One region of the Claveliimonas sp. genome, then DNA from elsewhere that is predicted to be linked to it. Evidence: a T-box and tRNA genes for the amino acid it is inferred to sense, from the RefSeq annotation. Region 1 holds a T-box; the other holds one or more tRNA genes.

Region 1 (7,437 bases):
CCGTCCTCCCTTTCAGGACTGTGACAGTACCGTGCTCAATCCCGGTATCAAAAGTCCGCGCAAACAGGGCCTTTGTCTCCTCCGGCATAGCGGAAGTCGTAATATCCCAATCTTCCGGCATTCTTCCCAGTATAGAATCGCGCACACAGCCGCCTACCGCATAGGCTTCATATCCGTTTTTCTGCAGCGTGCATATGATATCCTTCACATCTTCCGGCATTTCGATATGGATATTCATTGTTCCTATCCCCTTTCGCTCTTAGTCATTGTAAAATATAGCATAGGAAGAAAGATTTCTGCAAGAGAAAGGACGGGGTACTTTAAACTCCCGTCCCTTCTGAATATTAATAAGATTTTCCCCAGTATGCCATATGCTTTGCAGGTTTACCGCACCAGATACATTTGTCTGAGATCATTTCCTCATCCTCGATCAAACACCTCGTTGCAGCTCCTCCTGTTGCATATTTTACTTCACCTTCACATTCCGGATCCCCGCACCAGCATGCCTTTACAAATCCACGGTTTGCCTTAAATTTCTCAACCATTTCATCCATTGTAACAGCGGTGTCAATGTGATTGTTCAAAAATTCTTCTGCTCTGTTGTACATATCCTGCTGGATCGTCTCCAGAATATCACGAAGTTTTACTGCAATCTCATCCAGGGATACGACAATCTTTTCACGTGTATCACGGCGTACGACAACAACCTGATTCTTCTCAATGTCTTTTGGTCCGATTTCAATACGGGTCGGAATACCAAGCATTTCCTGTTCGGAGAATTTCCATCCCGGACTCTTGTCGGAATCATCGATCTTCACTCTGTATCCGGCTTTCTTCAGCTCGTCAAGAAGTGCATGCGCTCTGTCAAGCACGCCTTCTTTATGCTGTGCGATCGGAATAATACGGCATTCTACAGGCGCAACGTGAGGCGGAAGTACGAGTCCGCTGTCATCACCGTGAACCATGATGATCGCTCCGATACTTCTTGTGGACCATCCCCAGGAAGTCTCATATACACTCTGAAGCTGGTTGTTCTTATCTACATATTTAATTCCGAAAGCATCCGGGAATCCGCTTCCGAAGAAATGGCTTGTTGCGGACTGAAGCGCCTTCCCGTCATGCATCAGTGCTTCAATTGTATAGGTATCCTGTGCTCCTGCAAATTTTTCATGCTCTGCTTTTCTTCCTGACACAAAAGGAATTGCCAGTGTTTCTCTGTAGCAGTCCTCATAGACATGGAACATCTGAATAGTACGGGCTTCTGCTTCCTCATAGGTCGCGTGGATCGTATGCCCTTCCTGCCACAAAAATTCTCTGGAACGCAGGAACGGTCTTGTAGTCTTCTCCCAGCGCATGACGGAATTCCACTGGTTCCATACCTTCGGCAGATCTCGATAGGATTTTACTGTTTTCGCCCACAGATCACAGAATAATGTCTCAGATGTCGGACGGATGCACATCCTTTCCTGCAGTCTTTCCATACCGCCGTGGGTAACCCATGCTACTTCCGGTGCAAAACCTTCAATATGGTCTGCTTCCTTTTCCAGCAGACTTTCCGGAATCAGAAGAGGCAGGGATACATTTTCTACTCCTGTTTCTTTAAACCGTCTGTCAAGGTCCGCCTGGATCAGCTCCCAGATAGCATATCCGTTCGGCAGATAGTTCAGACAGCCTTTTACGCTGGAATAATCACAAAGTTCTGCTTCACGCACAACGTCTGTGTACCACTGTGCGAAATTTTCATCACGTGATGTAATGTTCTTTACAAGTTTCTTTTCCTGAGCCATGATTTTTTTCTCCTTTTCTTTTTCTCTTTTTCTTTTTACGGGACCCTTGCCCCATACTGCCGGCAGTTATTCGGACATATGACCGGACGACTGCCATTGTCATATCGGGAAAAGAAAAAAGCGCCGGGCTTTTCATTTCCCTGAAAAAGGGACCGAAAAGCTCGGCGGTACCACCCTAATTAACTGCAGCCCTTCTGCAGTTCTCTCATATCATCCTTAACGCTGATGTCACGCTGTATTTTCATACAGAGGCTCCAAGGTAGGTTCATCATACTAGGAAACAGGAATCTTTCAGCCGGTGAATCCCCTCTCTTTTGATCCATTCATATGATTACTATTCCTCTTCACAGCCAATTCTGCCTTCTGCAACTATCATTGCCGGCAGATATTTTGTTTTTAACCATTCAGTTAACGATAATTTTATCGAATCCCTCTCTTTTTGTCAAGACCCGACTTTTGAATCGCTCCGATTTCTTCGGCTCATTGACACTTCTTTATTTTCTGTGATTAAATAATAAAAAAACTGTACATTCTTTTTATAAAGGAGAACCCCAATGAGTCAAAGTTCACTAAATATTCTATATGAAGATCCTTCCCTCATCGTCTGCGCCAAACCTCACGGCATAGCAACCCAGAGCAGGAATATCGGCGCCCGCGATATGGAAAGTATGCTGAAAACATACATTTATCAACATTGTTCCCCCAAAAATAAAAATTATTCCCAGACCAGAGAGCCTTATCTGGCCGTTATCCACCGACTGGACCAGCCTGTTTCCGGAATACTTGTTTTCTCAAAAACACCACAGTCTGCAAGAGCCCTGAATCTCCAGCTGCAAAAGAAGCAGTTCCGAAAATATTACCGCGCTCTCACTGACGGGATCCCTGCCAAAAATCAGGGAGTCCTTGAGGACTACCTGGTAAAAGACGGACGGACCAACACCTCAAGGATCTGCAGCCCTGACTCCCCCGGCGCCAAATACGCCCGTCTGGAATATTATACCGTTGCTGTCGGCGCGTCTCCTATTCCAGGAGACAACAGCGGACATTCTGTAAAGGAGGAATGCTTTTTTAAAAACCCTTCTTCTGATCAGGCAGAGCTGGAAATCCACCTTGACACCGGCCGTCATCATCAGATACGGGTACAGCTTGCCTCCATGGGCTGTCCCATCGCCGGTGATACAAAGTATCATTCCCTCTCCTCCAAAGCTGCCCCTCCCTCCAGGGAAACGGGTGCGATCCTGCAGCTTTGCGCCTTTCACCTGGAATTTTTCCATCCCCTCTCCGGCGCTCCTATGTCTTTTCACCTGACAGAAGATATAGGCGCAAGATGAATATAAACAAAGGCAAAATACAGACACAAACAAAATACCACAAAATACAAACCGGTATGAGATCACCACACGGATCCATACCGGTATTTTATACTTTACTTTTTATCGTTTTATCTTTTTTATGATACTACACCATTTCAGGCTCCCCAGCTGCCTCTTCATTCAGCGCTTCTTCATACCTTTCAAGAATAATATTCTGAATCCGCTCTCTTGTAGCTGAATTGATCGGATGTGCAATATCCCGGTATTCGCCGTCCAACGCTTTTTTACTTGGCATAGCTATAAAAAGCCCTTTTTCTCCTTCGATTACTTTAATGTCATGCACGACAAATTCCTCATCCATCGTAATTGACACTACCGCTTTCAGTTTTCCTTCCTTCGCAACTTTGCGCACACGTACATCTGTGATCTGCATTTCCTCTAGCCCCTTTCTTGTCAGTCAATGCACTTTGGCTTTTTCTTACAGTGCATACCTCTCATTTTTTTCGACTACAATCTTCACACCATTTTCTCCCACATGACGCGTATTGGCCCTGATGGTATCACGGCTTTCTACAATACAGTTTTCAATGTATGTATTGTCACCGAGATATACGTCATTTAAAATAATGGAATTTTTAATGACACAGTTGTTTCCCACAAAGGTCTTTTTAAACAATACGGAATTTTCTACTGTTCCGTTGATAATGGAACCGCTGGCCACAAGACTGTTCTTTACCACTGCACCCGGATTATATTTCGCCGGCGGCAGGTCGCTCACCTTGGAATAGATCCCCGGATACTGTTTAAAGAAATAATCTCTTACTTCCGGCTTCAGAAAATCCATGTTTGTTTTGTAATACGCATCCACTGTAGCTATGTTGCTCCAGTAGTCTTTTATTTTATAACCGTATATTTTTTTCAGATTTTTATATCTGATCAAAATATCAGTTACAAAATCGTGTCTTTCCTCTTCCGCACAGTGTTCAATCAGATCGATCAGCTGACGTCTTCTGATGATATAAATTCCTGTGGAAATCGTATTATAAGCCGCCATCATTGGTTTTTCTTCGAACTCTTCAATGCGCATAGTCTCGTCCATTTTCAGAGTTCCAAAGCGTGTCGCATCTTCTCCCGGCGCCAGATCCCTGCATACGATGGTAATATCTGCCTTCTTGGCGATATGATACTCCAGCACCTTGTTGTAATCCATTTTATATACAGCGTCCCCGGATGTAATGATCACATAAGGTTCATGACATTTCCTTAAAAAGTCCAGATTCTGATAAATGGCATCTGCCGTTCCTCTGTACCAATATCCGTTATCCGCTGTGATCGTCGGGGTAAATACATAAAGTCCCCCCTGCTTTCTTCCAAAATCCCACCATTTGGAGGAATTTAAATGTTCATTCAAAGAGCGCGCATTGTACTGTGTCAGCACCGCTACTTTCTGGATATGAGAGTTGGACATATTACTCAGGGCAAAATCAATCGCCCGGTAGCTGCCTGCAATAGGCATTGCCGCCACAGCCCGTTTGTTCGTCAATTCCCTCATCTTATTGCTGTTTCCGCCTGCTAAAATAATTCCTACTGCTCTCATATTCTCTCACCCGCCTTTATCAATGTCTCTCCGCTCTCCAGCATGCCTCCCGGGTAATCCTCTTTTACAGTCACTCCGCTGATCGCTGTGTTTTTCCCGATCTGCACTCCTGCCGGTATGACAGAATTTTCCCCTATCGTCACAAGCCCGAAGGAATAGATATTGGGTTTCAGAAGATTCGGCGTATCCGCTCCCGTTCCCAGAGTTACATTATCGTTAATATGAACGCCTTCTGCTATGATCGCTTTATCGATAATACATCCGGAATCTATCTTCACATCTTTCATGATAATGGAATCCCGCACAACGCTTCCCTCTCCGATAGTGACACCGGATCCGATCACACAGTTGTGAACTTCCCCATAGATTTCCGCGCCATCCCCGATAATGCTCCGGTCAATGATCGCACGCTCTGAAATATACTGTGGTGGAATAATGTCGCTGTTTGTATAAATCTTCCAAAATTCTTCATATAAATTAAATTCAGGAATAATATCGATCAGTTCCATATTGGCTTCCCAGTAAGATCCCAATGTTCCTACATCTTTCCAATATCCGTTATATTCATATGCAAACAGGCGTTGTCCATTTTCATGGCAGTAAGGGATGATATGTTTTCCAAAATCGCATCCCGGCACATCCCTCAATTCCATCAGCGCCTTTTTCAGGATAGGCCAGCTGAAAATATAAATTCCCATAGATGCAAGATTGCTTTTCGGTTCCGGAGGCTTTTCCTGAAATTCTGTAATCCTTCCGTCCCCATCGGCTACAACAATTCCAAAACGGCTTGCTTCTTCCATCGGAACCGGCATAGCTGCTATGGTAACATCTGCATGATTTTCTTTATGGTAATCCAGCATCACCTCATAGTCCATCTTGTAAATATGGTCTCCCGACAAGATCAGGACATAATCCGGATTGTAGGTTTCCATATAATCCATATTCTGGTAAATTGCATTGGCTGTTCCCGTGTACCATTCGCTGTTTGCGCTTTTCTCGTATGGCGGCAGGATGGACACCCCTCCAATATTGCGGTCCAGATCCCACGGAATACCAATCCCTATATGTGTATTAAGCCTTAAAGGCTGATACTGCGTCAGCACTCCCACTGTATCAATTCCAGAATTAATGCAGTTACTGAGCGGAAAGTCTATTATTCTGTATTTTCCCCCAAACGCAACAGCCGGCTTTGCTACTTTTGCTGTAAGGACTCCCAGTCTGCTGCCTTGTCCCCCTGCCAGCAACATTGCTATCATTTCTTTTTTAATCATGCCATCACCCCTTCTCAGTAATATAGTGTAAATTATTATACCATACTTCCGTATTTAAGTGAACATATTTTACAAAAAAAATGGCTTTTCGCGACTTTTTTTATTAATATATCACAAAAATTGTTCCTTGGCTTTTCGTACATCTCTGTTTATAATAATATAAATAAGAGTTCAAAAATATGACAGTTTTTAATCACTTAAGGAGAGATATCACATTATGTATAACATTAATTTCAATCAACCGATCCATATTCACTTTATCGGAATCGGCGGCATCAGCATGAGCGGCCTTGCCGAGATCCTTCTGAAAGAGGGGTTTGTTATCTCCGGATCTGACACTAAGGAATCCGCTTTAACAGAACATCTGGAAAAACTGGGCGCCCGCATCTTTTACGGCCAGAAGGCTTCCAATATTATAGAAGGGATAGATCTGGCAGTGTATACTGCTGCCATACATGGGGATAATGAAGAATTTGCCGAGGCACGCCGCCAGGGTATCCCCATGCTCAGCCGCGCTGAACTGCTGGGACAATTGATGAAAAATTATGATGTACCTGTGGCTATTTCAGGAACTCACGGAAAAACTACCACAACTTCCATGCTTTCTCACATTCTCCTTGCCGCAAAAAAGGATCCTACTATTTCAGTGGGCGGCATTTTGAAAGCAATCGGAGGAAACATCCGGGTAGGCAGCTCCGAGCTTTTTGTGACAGAGGCCTGCGAGTACACCAACAGCTTTCTTCATTTTTTCCCAAAGATCGCTGTCATCCTCAATATTGACGCGGATCACCTGGATTTCTTCAAAGATCTTGACGATATCCGACATTCTTTCCGCCGTTTTGCCCAGCTTCTTCCTGCGGACGGTACGCTCATCATCAATAAGGAGATCGAGCATCTGGAAGAGATCACTGACGGGCTTTCCTGCCGTGTAGTTACTTTCGGCCTGGATTCTTCCGCGGACTATTATGCGGATCAGATTTCCCACGATGAAACAGGGAACGCTGCTTTCCATGTTGTTTTCCACGGAAAAGACACGGGACGGGTAGAGCTGTCTGTCAAAGGCGACCACAACATCTGCAACGCCCTTTCTGTCATTGCAGTGGCAGATCTTCTGGATATTTCAAGAGATGACGTCTGCAGCGGTCTTCAGTCTTTTACCGGAACAGACCGGCGGTTTGAACATAAGGGCGACTGGAACGGGGTAACTGTCATCGATGACTACGCCCATCACCCGACGGAGATCAAGGCTACTTTAAAGGCTGCCGATGTTTATCCCCACCGGGAGATCTGGTGCGTATTCCAGCCTCATACCTACACCCGCACAAAAGCACTCTTCCCGGAGTTTGTGGAGGCATTATCCCACACCGACCATGTTGTCCTTGCCGACATTTATGCCGCACGGGAAACAGATACCCTGGGAATATCCTCCCAGATGCTTGCCGAAGAACTGAAGAAAAAGGGATGCGATG
Region 2 (7,437 bases), on a different contig from region 1:
AAATCTCCCCTACTCGATTAAGGCGAGAGATTATTTTGAGCAGGGAGATTTTTGGGAATAATGGTATTATATTGAAAAGAAAGGAGAATCGGAATGTTTGAAACGGGAGCCTACATTATATGTGGGCAGCATGGCGTATGCAGAGTGGAGAGCATAGGTCCCATCCGGCTTTCAGAGGCATCGGCAGGCAAGGATTACTATACACTTGCACCGCTGTACTCAAAAGGCGGTGTTATCTATGTCCCTGCTGACAGTGAAAAGATTATTATGCGGTATGTGCTCTCAAAAGAGGAAGCTAAGAAATTGATCGGTGAGATAAAAGATATAGACATGCTTGGCATCACCAATGAGCGTCAGCGAGAAGAGATCATGAAAAAGGCACTGCGTACCTGTGATGTAAGGCAGTGGGTCCGGGTAATCAAAACGGTTTATGAAAGGAAGCAGAAACGCCAGGCACAGGGAAAGAAAGTGACGGCAGGCGACGAGAGATGTCTCCATGCGGCGCGGGAAAATCTGTATGGAGAGCTGGCGGTATCTCTGGGAATTGAAAAAAATGATGTGGAGCGCTATATTATGGAAAAGATGGAAGACAAAATTACAGGATAAATATTGACAAGTTCTTCCGATTCGTGGATGATAGAAAATACGAGAATTTATGACATGCGAAAAGGAGGAAATGCAAAATGAGATTCGTGATACAGCGCGTTACAAATGCAGATGTCAAGGTGGACGGGCAGACGCTTGGAGAAATTGGGAAAGGATTTATGGTTCTGATCGGAGTTTCTGACACTGACACAAAAGAGATTGCAGATAAAATGATAAAGAAAATGATCGGCCTTCGCATCTTTGAAGATGAAAACGGAAAAACAAACCTGTCTCTGGAGACAGTAGGAGGAAGCCTGCTTTTGATCTCACAGTTTACTCTGTATGCAAACTGTAAAAAAGGAAACCGTCCAAGCTTTATTGAGGCAGGAGAGCCGAAGATGGCAGAAGAAATGTACGAATATATTATCGAAAAATGCAGGGAAAGTGTTCCGGTAGTGGAAAGAGGACAGTTTGGAGCAGATATGAAAGTCAGCCTCACAAACGATGGTCCGTTTACGATTATTTTGGATTCAGAGAAACTGTAGAGTTTTTTGTTGACAGAAAGAAAAAACCCGGAAGAAGAACAGCAAAGAAGTTCTTCTTCCGGTATTTTTTGAAGGAGTATCCTAAAGATTCAGGACATCTTTGATAGTATAAAATCCCGGCTGCTTACCTGCCAGGTAAGCAGCGCAGTCGCAGGCGCCCCTTGCAAAACATTCCCAGTTGTAGGAATGGTGGGTGATTTCCAGGCGCTCACCCATGAAGCCGAAATAGACGGTGTGGCTGCTGGGGATATTACCGGCCCGCAGCGAGTGATAGCCAATGGTGCCTTTTTCCCTTGGCGAAGAGCCGTGGCGTCCGTATACGGCAATGTCGTCCAGTTCTTTTCCCATAGCCTGCGCCATAATTTCCCCCATTTCTTTTGAAGTGCCGCTGGGAGCGTCTTTTTTCCATTGATCATGCATTTCCAGAATTTCAATATCTGCTTCATCCCCTACAGAAGAGGTGACGATTTCCAAAAGCTTATTCATGATGTTGACAAGTTTGGAAGTGTTGGCGGCATAGAGCATGGGAATATGGGCAGCAGCATCCTGGAATTTCTTCTTTTCTTCTTCCGAGAATCCGGTGGTACCGCATACCAGTGCTTTCTTATGCCGAACAGCGCAGTCTACCACTTCCATTGCCATTTCTTTTGTAGAAAAATCAATGATAACGTCACAGGAATCGATTACAGATTCCAGATCATCAACAACAGGGACATTTAAGTTTCGTCCTACCATAGCGACCTGTCCCAGGTCTGTTCCGATATAGTCCCTTCCCCTTGGGGCTACGCCGGCAACCAATTCCATATCCTCGCGCTCTGCAGCGACCTGCGTGATCAGCTTTCCCATTTTCCCGCGGGGACCTATTACGATAAGTTTCATATGAGCGACTCCTTTCGCATGTAATTTTATAATTATTTTAGCATATATTATAAAAAAGAGGCAAAAATCTATATGAAATCTAAAGTGCAGAAAAGAATACAGAAATTGTAAAAAAAGGCTTGCATTATCCGACATAATTCGAGTATAATAAGATTTGTTGACGGGGTATGGCTCAGTTTGGTTAGAGCGCGCGGCTGGGGGCCGCGAGGTCGCAGGTTCGAATCCTGTTACCCCGATTTTTGCATTATTATTTATAAGGAAAGTTTTGAATAAGACAGGCATCGCTGGAGAGCGATGGCTTTTTTTGTCTTACAGGAAACGTTGTGTGAAGTTTGTCAGACAAGCTTTTTGGATAAGTGCGCATTGGCGCGGATAGGGGGAATACAGTATGAAAGCAGTGGTCTATCAGGAAAATGGAAAAATCGGTATGGAGGAGCGTCCGATACCGAAGCTTCAGGAAGAAAGTGATGCACTTGTTAAAGTGACGCTGACAAGTATTTGCACCAGTGATCTTCACATTAGAAACGGAGCAGTCCCAAGAGCAGTGCCGGGAACCATACTGGGACATGAATTTATCGGGACTGTAGAAAAGACAGGCACAAAGGTAAAAAATGTCCGTGTGGGACAGAGAGTGGCTGTCAATGTGGAGACTTTCTGCGGAGAGTGTTTTTTCTGTAAAAGAGGTTCCGTGAACAACTGCCAGGATGAAAACGGAGGATGGGCTCTTGGCTGCAGGATCGACGGAGGACAGGCGGAATATGTGCGTATTCCTTTTGCCGATCAGGCGTTGACTCCTATCCCGGATGAAGTAACAGATGAGCAGGCTCTGTTTACAGGAGACCTTTTATCAACTGGTTATTGGGCAGCTAAGATCGGAGAAATTCAAAAGGGAGATACCGTGTTAGTGATCGGAGCCGGGCCGGCAGGGCTTTGTACCATGATGTGCGCAGCCCTCTATGAACCTGCAATCATCGCAGCGGCGGATATTGAAGGGGAAAGGCTGGATTTTGCTAAGAGGCGAAGGCTTGCCGGAAAATTTTATAATCCGAAAGAGGTATCGTTGGAAGAAGAGATGAAAAAGCTGACGGAAGGAAGAGGGGCGGATGTTGTCATTGAAGCAGCAGGAACCCCGGAAAGCTTCCAGGCGGCGTGGCAGGCGGCAAGGCCGGGAGGAATCGTAGTGATCGAAGCCATGTATGAGGAGGAGCAGATTCTTCCTCTTCCGGAAATGTATGGAAAAAATCTTACCTTTAAGACCGGAGGAGTGGATGCCTGCAATTGTGAAGAGATTTTGGAGCTGATAAGAAAAGGAAGATTAAAAGGAGAATGTCTGATTACTCATAGAGCCGGCCTTGAGGATGCCATGAGAATGTATCAGATATTTGAAAAGAAGGAAGATGGAGTAATGAAAGTGGCATTAAAGCCGTAAAAGCTCCATAAAAGGGAGGATGCCGGGTGACTGTTTTACCAGTCCCCGGCATGTATTATGAAAAAGTTTATTCAAAAAGTATTTTACTACGTAACGTCTTGTTCTTCATTTGATGGTTTTAGTATACGGCATAGCTGTGAAGAAATAGTGTGCAAGAAATGAAGGTTTTTTGAAAGATAAATGAACAAATTATGAACGAAAAAAATTTACGTAGATTTTACCTGCGCTTCATTGGATAAAAAAGAAAGGACGGTATACTGGGGACAAACCAATAGAACCGGAAAGGAGCATTCTGTTATATGGTAAAAATTTACGTTCTTGATACGAATGTGCTGATTCAGGCGCCGCACGCGGTAGAATGTTTTGAAGACAATCAGGTTATACTTCCTATGGTAGTCCTGGAAGAGCTGGATCGATTGAAAAAGGCTGAAGGAGACAGGGGAAGCAACGCCAGACAGGCGGTAAGGATACTGGAACAGTTCCGGCAAAAGGGAAACCTGCTTTCGGGTGTAGAAATGGAAGGCGGCGGAACTTTGCGTGTAGAAAAAAATTTTGTTGACGTGTCTCTTCCGGAGGATCTTGCAGCAGAGGTGCCGGATAATCGCATCCTGAAAGTATGTCTCGGACTTTCCAGGGATAGAAGCGAGCAGGTGATCCTTGTCACCAAAGATATCCTTCTTCGAATAAAAGCCCAGATCCTTGGAATCTGTGCGGAGGATTTCACTACAGAACAGGTTTTTGATCATGAAAAGCAGTATAAGGGGAGAACGGAAGTTTATGTTCCGGAGGAAATTTTTAAAGAATTTAAGAAAAAAGGGATCCCCTGCGAAGAAGTTTACCAGGTGGATGAGTCGGGAAAGAGAACAGAAGTGCAGCTTACGGAAAATCAGTTTGTGATCTTGAGAGCAGATCAGTCTTCCGGAAAGACCCATCTGGGACGTGTGGAAGGGGAACACATACGAAAGCTGGAATATAAAAAGTCAGCCCCTTATGGGATACATCCAAGAAACGCCGGACAGTATTTTCTTCAGGAAGCTCTGATGCAGCCTGCCAAAAATGCTCCACTTGTTATTGTCAAAGGAATGGCAGGAACAAGCAAAACATTCTATTCTCTTGCTGTGGGTCTGGAAAAGGTGCTGAACAATCCTACCGGCGAATACAGGAGGATACTGGTATGCCGGCCCAATGCACAGTTTGACTCGGATATCGGTTTTCTTCCCGGAGATGAACAGGAGAAGATCTCACCGCTTATGCGTCCTGTGATTGATAATCTGGAGCAGCTTATTGATTCCAGTGAGGAAGAAAGATACAGAGATGAAAAGGAATTGCAGGGGAAGATTGAGGAAATCTTTTCCCGGGGACTGATACAGACAGAAGCTCTGAATTATATCCGGGGAAGGTCTATTGTAAAAACCTATATGATCATTGATGAGGCTCAAAATATGACACCCGGACAGATAAAAGGGATCATTACCCGTGCAGGGAAGGATACAAAGATCATCCTGCTGGGCGATCCGGATCAGATAGACAGGCCGTTTCTTGACGAGAGGACAAATGGATTAAGCTATGCGTCGGAACATATGAAGGGAAGTCCTCTCTGCTGGCAGATCACCATGACGGCAGAGGAGTGCGAAAGGTCGGTTCTTGCCATGGACGCCGTGCGCCGACTGTAAATCTACATTATATATAAAGGAGAAATATAATTTGGCAGTGAGTTATAAACAGATACGCAGTGATGAAGAAATTAATCTTCTGATCGAAAAAGGAAATAAAATTTTAAGTGAGCTGGGATATACGGAACATTCCAGAAAGCATGCAGCCAGAACAGCTGAAATGGCAGGGAAAATTTTGAAAGACTTAGGCTGCGGCAAGCACAAGATCGAGCTGGCTAAAATTGCCGGCTACATGCATGATATCGGAAACAGCATTAACAGGCACGACCATCCTCACAGTGGGGCGGTTCTGGCTTATCAGATTTTAAAAGAACGGCAGATGCCCCTTAAAGATGTTCTCACAATAGCGTCAGCAATCGGTCATCATGACGAGGGGACAGGAGCAGCGGTAGACGAAGTGTCGGCGGCTCTTATTCTTGCGGATAAGACAGATGTGAGGAGAAACCGGGTGCAAAATTCTGTACCTTCCAATTTTGATACCCATGACAGGGTAAATTATGCAGCTCTGTCCTCCAAGGTGGATATTGACAGAGAAAAGAGAATCATACGTATGGATCTGGAGTTGGATGATACCATCTGCACTGTGATGGATTACTTTGAAATTTTTCTGAAACGTATGATGATGTGTCAAAGAGCGGCGGAACATTTGGGATGCAAATTTAAGCTGGTTGCCAATGGAAGCAAGCTTTGTTAGGAAAGAGAGAACAAAAAATGGGAAATGAGATCAGGAGAAAAATACAAACAGCATATACTGCACTTCGCCCTTCGGAGAAAAAAGTGGCTGATTATCTCCTGGCTTATCGGGGAAGACCGGGAGACTTGCTGATGGAAGAACTCTCCAGGGATGCCAAGGTAAGCCAGCCTACGATTGTCCGTTTTGTAAAGGCTTTGGGATATAAGGGGTTTAAAGATTTTAAATATGCTATGATAGAAGAGGAGCTTTTAAGCGAACACCGGGAAGAGAATGGAAATATTGAACTTTACGGATTTAAGCTTACCAGCCAGGACAAATTGGAAGAAATTCCGGGAAAGATTATTACCACTTCCATACAGATGCTGGAGGAAACCTTAAAGAGCATACAGACCAGAGAATATAAGAGGGCCGTAGAAGCAATATTGAAGGCAGAGAACATTGTGATCTACAGTGTGGAAAATTCAGTATGCACTGCCAATGACCTCCTGACGAAGCTGACTTATCTGGGACTGAACTGCAGGCAGTACAGTGACTATTATCTGCAGCATGTCAGTGCAGTGAATATGACACCAAAGGATCTTGCCATAGGCATTTCCTATTCCGGATATTCCAAGAATACAGTAGAAATGATGCGCCTGGCAAAAAAAGCAGGTGCAAAGACGCTTGTCCTTACAAATTTTGAAAATGCACTGATCGCTGAATATGCAGATATCCTTTTATGTGCAAGCCATCGGCAGTTCCTGTACGGCGATACCATTTTTTCCAGAATTTCTCAGCTTGCTCTGGTAGATATGATCTATGCAGGTGTACTGAACAGAGATTATGCTCACCTTTCCGGAAAGCTTAGAAAGACAAGCGATATCGTCATGGAAAGGGCCTATACCAGTAAAGAGGAAATGGAAGCTTTTACGAACATTTAACAAAAGAGAACTTTGCCGGCAAGAGAACAGACAGGAAAGAGCAGAACAAAGAAGAGAAGCAAGAAAAAGCAAGGAAAATTGTAGAAAAAATACATATTTATTTTTGGTAGAAATACAGTATAAAGTGGAAAGGCAGAACGTCTCACGCAAAAATAAACAGGCGGGAGAGGTTCTGTTTTTCTATTTAATAGAAAATTTTTCCTACTAAATAAAACGCTCCGCGGGATGTGCGCTCGCGCTTTTAAGGGTTAGAAGTACTTCGCAGGATATGCGCTGATCTGCATGTCTGTACCCGTAGAATTTCTACAAAGTAAATAAAGTAAAAACTATGTAAAGTTTACATTTCCCTTACATGAGTTTAAAAGAAATTTGATAGCTGGGTCCGGGTGCCATTGCTATAATTTGTCATGGCTGGAGCGGTAAAGACCAATCCGCCAAAGGAGAAAAAGTTTATTGTTTGGGAAAAAAGAAAAAAGGAGTTGTATTTATGCTTGAACTTAAGAATGTGAAAAAAAGCTATGATGGCGTACCGGTTTTAGAAGATATCAGCATTAATATTGAAGATGGTGAGATCGTTTCCATACTGGGACCTTCCGGATGCGGAAAGACAACGCTTTTAAATCTGATTCTTGGAATTGTAGATTCAGACGGCGGAAAAATTATTTACAACGATGAAGATCTGACAAATGTTCCAATGGAAAAAAGAGGATTT

Evidence for each region. The T-box of region 1 lies ahead of proS (proline--tRNA ligase). A T-box ahead of a tRNA ligase gene usually reads a tRNA of that ligase, here a tRNA-Pro.
Region 2: it encodes a tRNA-Pro, which carries the amino acid that the T-box ahead of proS (proline--tRNA ligase) is inferred to sense. The anticodon was not compared.

The regions. Positions count from the first base shown of each region.
Region 1 covers NZ_JAYAZJ010000072.1:26,990-34,426, forward strand. The annotation lists gene WJ238_RS05975 (CCA tRNA nucleotidyltransferase) at 1-232, opposite strand, end outside; gene proS (proline--tRNA ligase) at 345-1,787, opposite strand; T-box leader at 1,932-2,144, opposite strand; gene WJ238_RS05985 (RluA family pseudouridine synthase) at 2,342-3,118, shown strand; gene spoVG (septation regulator SpoVG) at 3,246-3,533, opposite strand; gene glgD (glucose-1-phosphate adenylyltransferase subunit GlgD) at 3,579-4,697, opposite strand; gene WJ238_RS06000 (glucose-1-phosphate adenylyltransferase) at 4,694-5,968, opposite strand; gene murC (UDP-N-acetylmuramate--L-alanine ligase) at 6,186-7,437, shown strand, end outside.
Region 2 covers NZ_JAYAZJ010000134.1:38-7,474, forward strand. The annotation lists gene WJ238_RS11525 (CarD family transcriptional regulator) at 94-606, shown strand; gene dtd (D-aminoacyl-tRNA deacylase) at 684-1,130, shown strand; gene dapB (4-hydroxy-tetrahydrodipicolinate reductase) at 1,212-2,009, opposite strand; tRNA gene WJ238_RS11540 (tRNA-Pro) at 2,171-2,245, shown strand; gene WJ238_RS11545 (alcohol dehydrogenase) at 2,398-3,438, shown strand; gene WJ238_RS11550 (PhoH family protein) at 3,738-5,111, shown strand; gene WJ238_RS11555 (HD domain-containing protein) at 5,143-5,805, shown strand; gene WJ238_RS11560 (MurR/RpiR family transcriptional regulator) at 5,823-6,725, shown strand; gene WJ238_RS11565 (ABC transporter ATP-binding protein) at 7,213-7,437, shown strand, end outside.